2 regions of the Pullulanibacillus sp. KACC 23026 genome follow, and region 2 is predicted to be linked to the other one. Evidence: a T-box and tRNA genes for the amino acid it is inferred to sense, from the RefSeq annotation. Region 2 holds a T-box; the other holds one or more tRNA genes.
What was found. A T-box is a leader RNA that pairs with one kind of tRNA and senses whether it is charged. The one in region 2 lies ahead of thrS (threonine--tRNA ligase), so its partner is inferred to be a tRNA-Thr.
Positions count from the first base shown of each region.

Region 1: it encodes a tRNA-Thr, which carries the amino acid that the T-box ahead of thrS (threonine--tRNA ligase) is inferred to sense. The anticodon was not compared.

Region 1 covers NZ_CP119107.1:2,124,598-2,128,998, reverse strand. The annotation lists gene PU629_RS10065 (Cof-type HAD-IIB family hydrolase) at 226-1,050, opposite strand; tRNA gene PU629_RS10060 (tRNA-Ile) at 1,442-1,515, opposite strand; tRNA gene PU629_RS10055 (tRNA-Gly) at 1,533-1,606, opposite strand; tRNA gene PU629_RS10050 (tRNA-Met) at 1,623-1,699, opposite strand; tRNA gene PU629_RS10045 (tRNA-Pro) at 1,752-1,825, opposite strand; tRNA gene PU629_RS10040 (tRNA-Arg) at 1,830-1,906, opposite strand; tRNA gene PU629_RS10035 (tRNA-Leu) at 1,923-2,011, opposite strand; tRNA gene PU629_RS10030 (tRNA-Gly) at 2,033-2,107, opposite strand; tRNA gene PU629_RS10025 (tRNA-Leu) at 2,109-2,191, opposite strand; tRNA gene PU629_RS10020 (tRNA-Lys) at 2,210-2,285, opposite strand; tRNA gene PU629_RS10015 (tRNA-Gln) at 2,292-2,366, opposite strand; tRNA gene PU629_RS10010 (tRNA-Tyr) at 2,448-2,529, opposite strand; tRNA gene PU629_RS10005 (tRNA-Thr) at 2,559-2,634, opposite strand; tRNA gene PU629_RS10000 (tRNA-Phe) at 2,653-2,728, opposite strand; tRNA gene PU629_RS09995 (tRNA-Asp) at 3,121-3,196, opposite strand; tRNA gene PU629_RS09990 (tRNA-Met) at 3,211-3,287, opposite strand; tRNA gene PU629_RS09985 (tRNA-Val) at 3,293-3,368, opposite strand; tRNA gene PU629_RS09980 (tRNA-Glu) at 3,371-3,445, opposite strand; rRNA gene rrf (5S ribosomal RNA) at 3,517-3,632, opposite strand; rRNA gene PU629_RS09970 (23S ribosomal RNA) at 3,697-4,401, opposite strand, start outside.
Region 2 covers NZ_CP119107.1:1,364,768-1,369,168, reverse strand. The annotation lists gene thrS (threonine--tRNA ligase) at 72-2,009, opposite strand; T-box leader at 2,106-2,351, opposite strand; gene ytxC (sporulation protein YtxC) at 2,409-3,248, opposite strand; gene dnaI (primosomal protein DnaI) at 3,613-4,401, opposite strand, start outside.

The DNA.
Region 1 (4,401 bases), 760 kb from region 2:
ATCGTAAAACAATCAAACAAATCTGTCAATTGATTTGTGATTAAAACTAACGACAGTTTAATGTACACGCAATCTAGAGCAAAGAAAAATCGATTAGAGACAACAGGATAAACGCGATGACATTTTTTATTTTATAAAAAAAGAGCAGACCCCTATAAATGAGGCCTGCTTCTTTTACATAATCTATTCAAGATTATAAAGTTTGTTTACTTCTATTAAAAACATTTAACTTTGAACCGTTTCAGTCTTTAAAATAAACGATTCTACCACTTTCGCAACACCATCATTCATATTGGTATCTGTGATAAAATCGGCATGAGCTTTAATTTCTTCTGTGGCATTCCCCATTGCGACGCCAAGACCCGCAAATTGGATCATGGACAAATCATTATTACTGTCTCCGATAGCAATGACTTCATCACGGCTTATGCCAAGCTTTTGAATCAGTTTGTCTAAGCTTGTCCCTTTTGTTACGCCAACTTCTGTAAATTCTAAAAAGAAAGGCTTTGACCGCATAATACTTAAGCAACCGTCGAACTCTTTTTGCAGCTTTTTTTCCACTCCTGCAAGAAAATCAGGTTCCCTTAACATGAGTGCCTTAACAACAGGAGCTGTGACGGCCTCTTTAAAACTGTCCACAACATCGATTGGCAGATTGGTCAATTTCCCTTCTATATCCGTGTACTCATTAGGATCTTCTGTTATGATCTTGTCTCCCAAATACGTATGGATCCAAACGTTTTCACGACGACTAATATCGTATAGTTCATGCACGGTTTCTACTGGAAGTGTCGAACTGAACAAGACTTCGCCCGTTCTACAATTGATGATGTTTCCTCCGTTAAAAGAAAGAATGAAACTTCCATAATCCTTTAGCCGCAGTTCTTCAGCAATAGGAAGCATACCACTTTCCGGCCGGCCAGATGCCAGCACGACTTTAACCCCCGCATCCTGAGCATCCATCAAAGATTGTTTTGTTCGTTCTGAGATCGTTAAATCGTCACGTAATAGCGTATCATCTAAATCTAGAACAATCATTTTATAGGTCATAAAAGTCATTCCTCCTATTTAATATCCTGAAAATAAGTCCAATTTGAAAAGGCAGACCATTTTTCATTCAATTGGTGGCGGCGTAAAACACACCATGGGAGGTTAGCTCCCTTATTCTTTCGTGCTGCCTTGCCTAAAATCTTAAACTAATGAGTAAAACAAAGATCACCCTAAAAGGATGATCTTCAAATCCATTTTTTAGACATTTGAGAGATTCAAACAAAGGGAATCCCGCTCCCTTGGTCCTAGCTTTTAAAGAGTAGCTAGAGAAACGGGCATTATTTAAATGAGACCGTACAGACGGTTTCCTCATAATTAAAATAGGCGTCCACAAACGTGGGCGCTATGTTTCTAATAGAAAAAAAGACTGCTTATCGCAGTTCTTTTAAAATGGGCCTGAGTGGACTCGAACCACCGACCTCACGCTTATCAGGCGTGCGCTCTAACCAGCTGAGCTACAGGCCCACATTCAAATAAATGGATGGAGCGGGTGATGGGAATCGAACCCACGACCAGAGCTTGGAAGGCTCTTGTTTTACCACTAAACTACACCCGCATCTACTAGATTTAATTGGTAGCGGAGGAGGGAATCGAACCCACGACCTCACGGGTATGAACCGTACGCTCTAGCCAGCTGAGCTACTCCGCCAAGTTGATTTATTTAAGTTATCTTCTTCTCTTAAATGAATTGTTTAAGAGTATCGGGAAGACAGGATTTGAACCTGCGGCCCCTTGGTCCCAAACCAAGTGCTCTACCAAGCTGAGCTACTTCCCGTAAATGGCGCGCCCTGGAGAACTTGAATCCCCAACCTTCTGATCCGTAGTCAGACGCTCTATCCAATTGAGCTAAGGGCGCATTCTATTTTTAGTATTGGTGCCGAGGGCCGGAGTCGAACCGGCACGGTAGTCACCTACCGCAGGATTTTAAGTCCTGTGCGTCTGCCAATTCCGCCACCCCGGCATGCGCTAATTACTATAAGATTGGAGCGGAAGACGGGATTCGAACCCGCGACCCCCACCTTGGCAAGGTGATGTTCTACCACTGAACTACTTCCGCATGGTGCGGGTGAAGGGACTTGAACCCCCACGTCAAAGACACTAGATCCTAAATCTAGCGCGTCTGCCATTCCGCCACACCCGCATATATATTAAATTAAGATGGTGAGCCATGAAGGATTCGAACCTTCGACCCTCTGATTAAAAGTCAGATGCTCTACCGACTGAGCTAATGGCTCAAAACTTGGCTGGCCCACCTGGATTCGAACCAGGGCATGACGGAATCAAAATCCGTTGCCTTACCGCTTGGCTATGGGCCATCATAGAACTAGTGAGAAACGAACTGTCCCGAAGATTAATTGGGAATCTTATTTGGTCGTTACTAATGCTCATATGATGAGTGGAGGGAGAAGGATTCGAACCTTCGAACCCGTTGGGAACGGATTTACAGTCCGTCGCGTTTGGCCGCTTCGCTATCCCTCCACGAAACACTTCATGTATAGAATGAAGCATGGTGCCGGCCAGAGGACTTGAACCCCCAACCTACTGATTACAAGTCAGTTGCTCTACCAATTGAGCTAGGCCGGCATAACCTATAAATTTTAATGGTGGCTCGGGACGGAATCGAACCGCCGACACGAGGATTTTCAGTCCTCTGCTCTACCGACTGAGCTACCGAGCCATATAAATTTTGTGTCGGTCTTGACTAACTCTGTTTAAAATCTCTTGTCAACTTATGATGATTTTAAACAACTCGTAGTTTATTCAAAGGTGTAATGCTCGTTGCTCTACCGACTGAGCTACCGAGCCATATAAATTTTGTGTCGGTCTTGGCTAACTCTGTTTAAAATCTCTTGTCAACTTATGATGATTTTAAACAACTCGTAGTTTATTCAAAGGTGTAATGCTCGTTGCTCTACCGACTGAGCTACCGAGCCATATAAATTTTGTGTCGGTCTTGACTAACTCTGTTTAAAATCTCTTGTCAACTTATGATGATTTTAAACAACTCGTAGTTTATTCAAAGGTGTAATGCTCGTTGCTCTACCGACTGAGCTACCGAGCCGTATAATATGGCGGACCCGACCGGGATCGAACCGGCGATCTCCTGCGTGACAGGCAGGCATGTTAACCGCTACACCACGGGTCCATATTAAAATAATTTGGTTGCGGGGGCAGGATTTGAACCTACGACCTTCGGGTTATGAGCCCGACGAGCTACCAGACTGCTCCACCCCGCGACGAATGGTGGAGGATGACGGGATCGAACCGCCGACCCCCTGCTTGTAAGGCAGGTGCTCTCCCAGCTGAGCTAATCCTCCATTGGTGACCCCTACGGGATTCGAACCCGTGTTACCGCCGTGAAAGGGCGGTGTCTTAACCGCTTGACCAAGGGGCCATTGCATTAGAAATTCTAAATTATATAGAGACTATAATAACCTACAGTTCATCTTATTATGTAAATAATCTGCCCGGCGGCGTTCTACTCTCGCAGGGGGAAGCCCCCAACTACCATCGACGCTGAAGAGCTTAACGGCCGTGTTCGGGATGGGAACGGGTGTGACCTCTTCGCCATAACCACCGGACAAAGTATTCAATTGAAGGATCGTACCTTCAAAACTAGATAGGAAGTCAAACAAACACTAATTTAAGGTTAAGCCCTCGATCGATTAGTATCCGTCAGCTCCATGCGTTGCCGCACTTCCACCTCGGACCTATCTACCTCATCATCTCTAAGGGATCTTACTGACTTAAAGTCATGGGAAATCTCATCTTGAGGGGGGCTTCATGCTTAGATGCTTTCAGCACTTATCCCGTCCACACATAGCTACCCAGCGGTGCTCCTGGCGGAACAACTGGGACACCAGCGGTGTGTCCATCCCGGTCCTCTCGTACTAAGGACAGCTCCTCTCAAATTTCCAACGCCCGCGACGGATAGGGACCGAACTGTCTCACGACGTTCTGAACCCAGCTCGCGTACCGCTTTAATGGGCGAACAGCCCAACCCTTGGGACCCACTTCAGCCCCAGGATGCGATGAGCCGACATCGAGGTGCCAAACCTCCCCGTCGATGTGGACTCTTGGGGGAGATAAGCCTGTTATCCCCAGGGTAGCTTTTATCCGTTGAGCGATGGCCCTTCCATGCGGCGCCACCGGATCACTAAGCCCGACTTTCGTCCCTGCTCGACTTGTAGGTCTCGCAGTCAAGCTCCCTTGTGCCTTTACACTCTGCGAATGATTTCCAACCATTCTGAGGGAACCTTTGGGCGCCTCCGTTACTCTTTAGGAGGCGACCGCCCCAGTCAAACTGCCCACCTGACACTGTCTCCGAACCGGATTACGGTCCCGGGTTAG
Region 2 (4,401 bases):
TAAATGGCTTTTCATATAGAATAGACTTAATCCTTTTAATGTGTGAATGCCGCCAAGGGTCAACTGAATTTTTATTTATGGTTATGAATTTGTTGAACGAGGTCGTCCGTAAAAGCATCAAGACCCACGCTTGTGGATTGATTTTCTCCGTATTTGCGCACATTGACACTTTGCTCTTCAACTTCTTTATCCCCAACAACTAGCATAAAAGGAATTTTTTGCGTTTGGGCCTCGCGAATTTTATAGCCCATCTTTTCGTTTCGATTGTCCACTTCAACGCGAACTAATTGATCACGAAGCTTCTGTGCCACTTTTTCAGCATAGTCCTGATGAACTGCATTAACCGGAATAACTTTGACTTGAACAGGCGCAAGCCATGTTGGGAATGCCCCTTTATACTGCTCGATTAAGAAGGCAACAAAACGCTCCATGGTCGAAACCACACCGCGGTGAATAACAACCGGGCGATGCTCCTGGCCGTCCTCTCCAATGTAGGAAAGCTCAAAGCGTTCTGGAAGGTGGAAGTCCAGCTGAACAGTTGACAGCGTCTCATCCTTTCCTAGAGCTGTACGGACCTGAACATCCAGTTTAGGACCATAGAAGGCTGCTTCTCCTTCTGCTTCTACATAGTCGAGACCCATATCATCCATGGCTTGTCTCAGCATTCCTTGTGCTTTCTCCCACATTTCATCTTTGTCTACATATTTTTCTTTATTTTCTTTGTCACGGTAAGACAAGCGGAAGTAATAATCATCAATTCCAAAGTCACGGTATACCTCTTGAATCAGGCGAACGACATTTGAGAACTCTTCCTGAATTTGTTCAGGGCGACAGAAGATATGGGAGTCATTTAAGGTCATGGCGCGTACACGTTGAAGACCGGCTAAGGCTCCTGACATCTCATAGCGATACATCGTCCCAAGTTCAGCAATCCGAACAGGCAGATCACGGTAGCTGTGAAGCTTATGCTTATACACCATCATGTGGTGCGGGCAGTTCATTGGACGAAGAACCAGCTCTTCATTGTCAATTTTCATAACGGGATACATATCTTCATGGTAATGCTCCCAGTGGCCGCTCGTTTTGTAAAGCTCCACATTAGCTAAGTTGGCTGTGTAGACATGCTCATAGCCATAAGACAACTCTTTATCGACAATGTAGCGCTCAATAAGACGTCTGACAGTCGCCCCTTTTGGCAGCCAAACAGGGAAGCCTTGACCAATTTCTTGAGAAATCGTAAATAACTCAAGTTCTTTTCCGAGCTTCCGATGATCGCGTTCCTTGCGTTCTGCTAGCTCCTTCAGATGCGCTTCAAGTTCTTTTTTATTAAAGAAGGCCGTTCCATATATGCGCTGAAGCATTTGGTTATCGCTGTTCCCCCGCCAATAAGCTCCTGCTAAGCTCAACAATTTGAAAGCTTTGATCTTACCTGTTGATGGAAGATGAGGCCCTCTGCAAAGGTCAACAAATTCGCCTTGACGGTAAAGGGTTAACGTTTCTCCGGCAGGAATCGCTTCAATTAATTCGATTTTAAGCGGATCGCCGATTTCTTCAAATAATTTTAAAGCTTCTTCACGCGACACTTCCTCGCGAACAACAGGCAGGTTTTCGTTTACAATCTTTTGCATTTCTTTTTCAATGTTTGGAAGATCTTCGACTGAGATAGCTTGGGAGACGACATCAACATCATAATAAAACCCTTCTTCAATAACCGGTCCGACACCTAAATTAACTTTTCCATAGAGGCGCTTGATGGCTTGAGCCATAACATGTGTCGTGGTATGTCTCAGCATTTCAAGAGCTTCAGGGGCATCTTCTTTTAAAATTTCTAAAGAACCATCACGAGTTAGCGGTCTCGTCAAATCGATTAATTCACCATTGAATTTAGCTGCAATGGATTGTTTTAACAGGCCTTTACTAATAGCCCCCGCAATATCTGCTGCTGATGAACCTGCCTCATAGGACTTAACGGCCCCATCCGGAAAGGTAATCTGAATCTGATTACTCATGATTGTCACTCCATCCTATTAGTCTCACGGCTTGAAGAGCTGCCCCCGATATTTGCTTTCCGCACCTTTTTTTAAACGCAAAAAAACCCGCCCCAAAAAAGGGACGAGTTTAATGTCGTGGTTCCACCCTTGTTTCTAACTTCCAACTGAATAAAAGGAAGCTAGATCTCGGTTCCAGATAACGGGAATGCCCGTTGTTGATTACACATTAAGTCCTAAGACCTCATTTTCACCAACAAAGCTCGGAGGGGGTAAATTTTCGCTTTGTTAGGAAGTTCCACCAACCCTTCCCTCTCTAAAAAACAAAAAAACGAAAACTCTTGGCCTCTTCAATGCCGATCTAAGTTATATTATGTAGGTAATTATAGCGAGAAAAATAAAAGAAATCAAGTGCTCTAGTTAAGCCTTCCATTTCTGAGTTTTCGCTTCTTTAAAAGGATGAAAGGTCACGCGTTCCTCAAACACTTTCTGTATCGTTAGCATTTCATCCGCATCTGGTCGATCGGTATAAACATATACCTTCTTTGGCGAAAGACCGATGAGACTAAGAATAACAGACGGCTTTGTCTCGATTCCCCATTGTTTTAAAAGGGGATAAAAAGATCTTATGGATGGCACACTCTCAATTAATTCAAACCGATCATTATATAGTTTGAACGGTTTTTCATCAATAACATAAATGGTTTGCTGCAGCGGACTATAATTCCGAATGATTAACCTCAATTTTTCTACAAAAGAAGCGTATTCCTGCTGAAGCTTATACTCATCAAGCGCAAGCTCCGTCATCCGCAATAACCAGCTATGATAGCGGTGCAATCTAAAGGTTTCGATTGATTCAAAACTAAAGGTTGTTGGACTTTTAAGCAGATCTTGGATAGAGGTTCGAATGAGGTCTTCTCTTTTAGGAAGGCGGTTAAGATTCGGCAGGTCCTCGCGCTCTCCAGTTAAGATGCTATGAATAATATCAAGAATCATTGCCTGTTCATCCGGATCGGTATAATAAAACTGCGACTTTAGAATTTCTAAGAACCACCGATCCTCATAATAATCAATAATAAACCGAGTTAACAATTGAGAAAGCTTGTCTCTTGTATAAGTGGTTAACCCACGCTGACTTCCTTCAATAAAAACCTGCATGTCCTCCTTCTTGACATGAAAAAGCGTCCGATTCTCAGGATCATCAAGCATTTTATATAAAGCCTCAGCCTCTTCGCGAGACGCAAAACTGACAGCAATCAAAAACAGTCCCCTCCCTAAGCAACAACGTTTATAACACTATATGGGAACCCAACCAAAAAAATGACTAGCCTATTACTTGAATTTTCTCCATGCAGCTTCTTCCCCGAATGAACGCCATTTCCTGAAGTTGGGGCTGTAACGGACACTCAGTCCGTTACAGCCCCATTTTCGCCCTTTCCACCCTCGATTTCACCTTCTAATGGACTCCATGTCCGTTAGAAATTGCCTCAGCTTGTCACACTACTAACTCAAGACAACCCGCCTCGGAGCATAGGTTAGAGACGCAAGGACAAGCCGTACAGGCCCCCCTCCCCCAAAAAAAGAGTGCCCCAAAACGTCAGCGTTTGGAACACTCTCATTCATTCTATATATCTGATCTTCTGTTTCTTCCTCTGAGCGAAACGGCCACTGTATAATGACGAATCCGCTCCATTAATCGTTTGGCTTTAACGAGCTCAATCCCGCTTTTATTTGAATAAGCAAGATGTTCTTCTAATTCATCCAAATTATAATTCGAAGTAAAAAGAGTTGGGAGATTTTCCATGACACGCCTTTGAAGAATGCTTCCAAGAACATCATCGCGAATCCATGGGCCCATCGTCTCTGCCCCAATATCATCTAAAACAAGCAAAGGAACCGTTCGAATGTACTCAAGCTTGTCCTCAACCGAACTGTCTTGGATCGAATTTTTTATTTCTCTAAAAAAGTCAGGTGTATAAACCATTAAAGATTCCACTTGACCTCTTTCAGCCAAAGTATTTAAAATAGCCCCCATAATATGCGTTTTCCCGACTCCAAAGTCGCCATAAAAGTACAGACCTTTCGTACTTTGCGGATCTTGCAAGTAATGTTCCACAAACCGAACCGCTTCTCTTAACGCTACCTTGCGCTCCTGTTCCGTGCTGTCGATCGTTCGAAACGTCGCCTTTAGGATTTTTTGAGGAACATAATAACTCTTAATCAAGGTCTTCTGTCGTTTCTGTTGCTCAACCTGAAGCTTAATTGAACAAGGATGGTAGGTCACCGTAATCCCGCCCTTATCGTCAACCAAACTAGGTTGATAGCCTGGTAGTACATTAGGGCATTTCTCAAGCCCTGGACATGCCGCACAGTTATGGTTCGCTTCTGCAACTTCATAAGCTTTTGATAGATA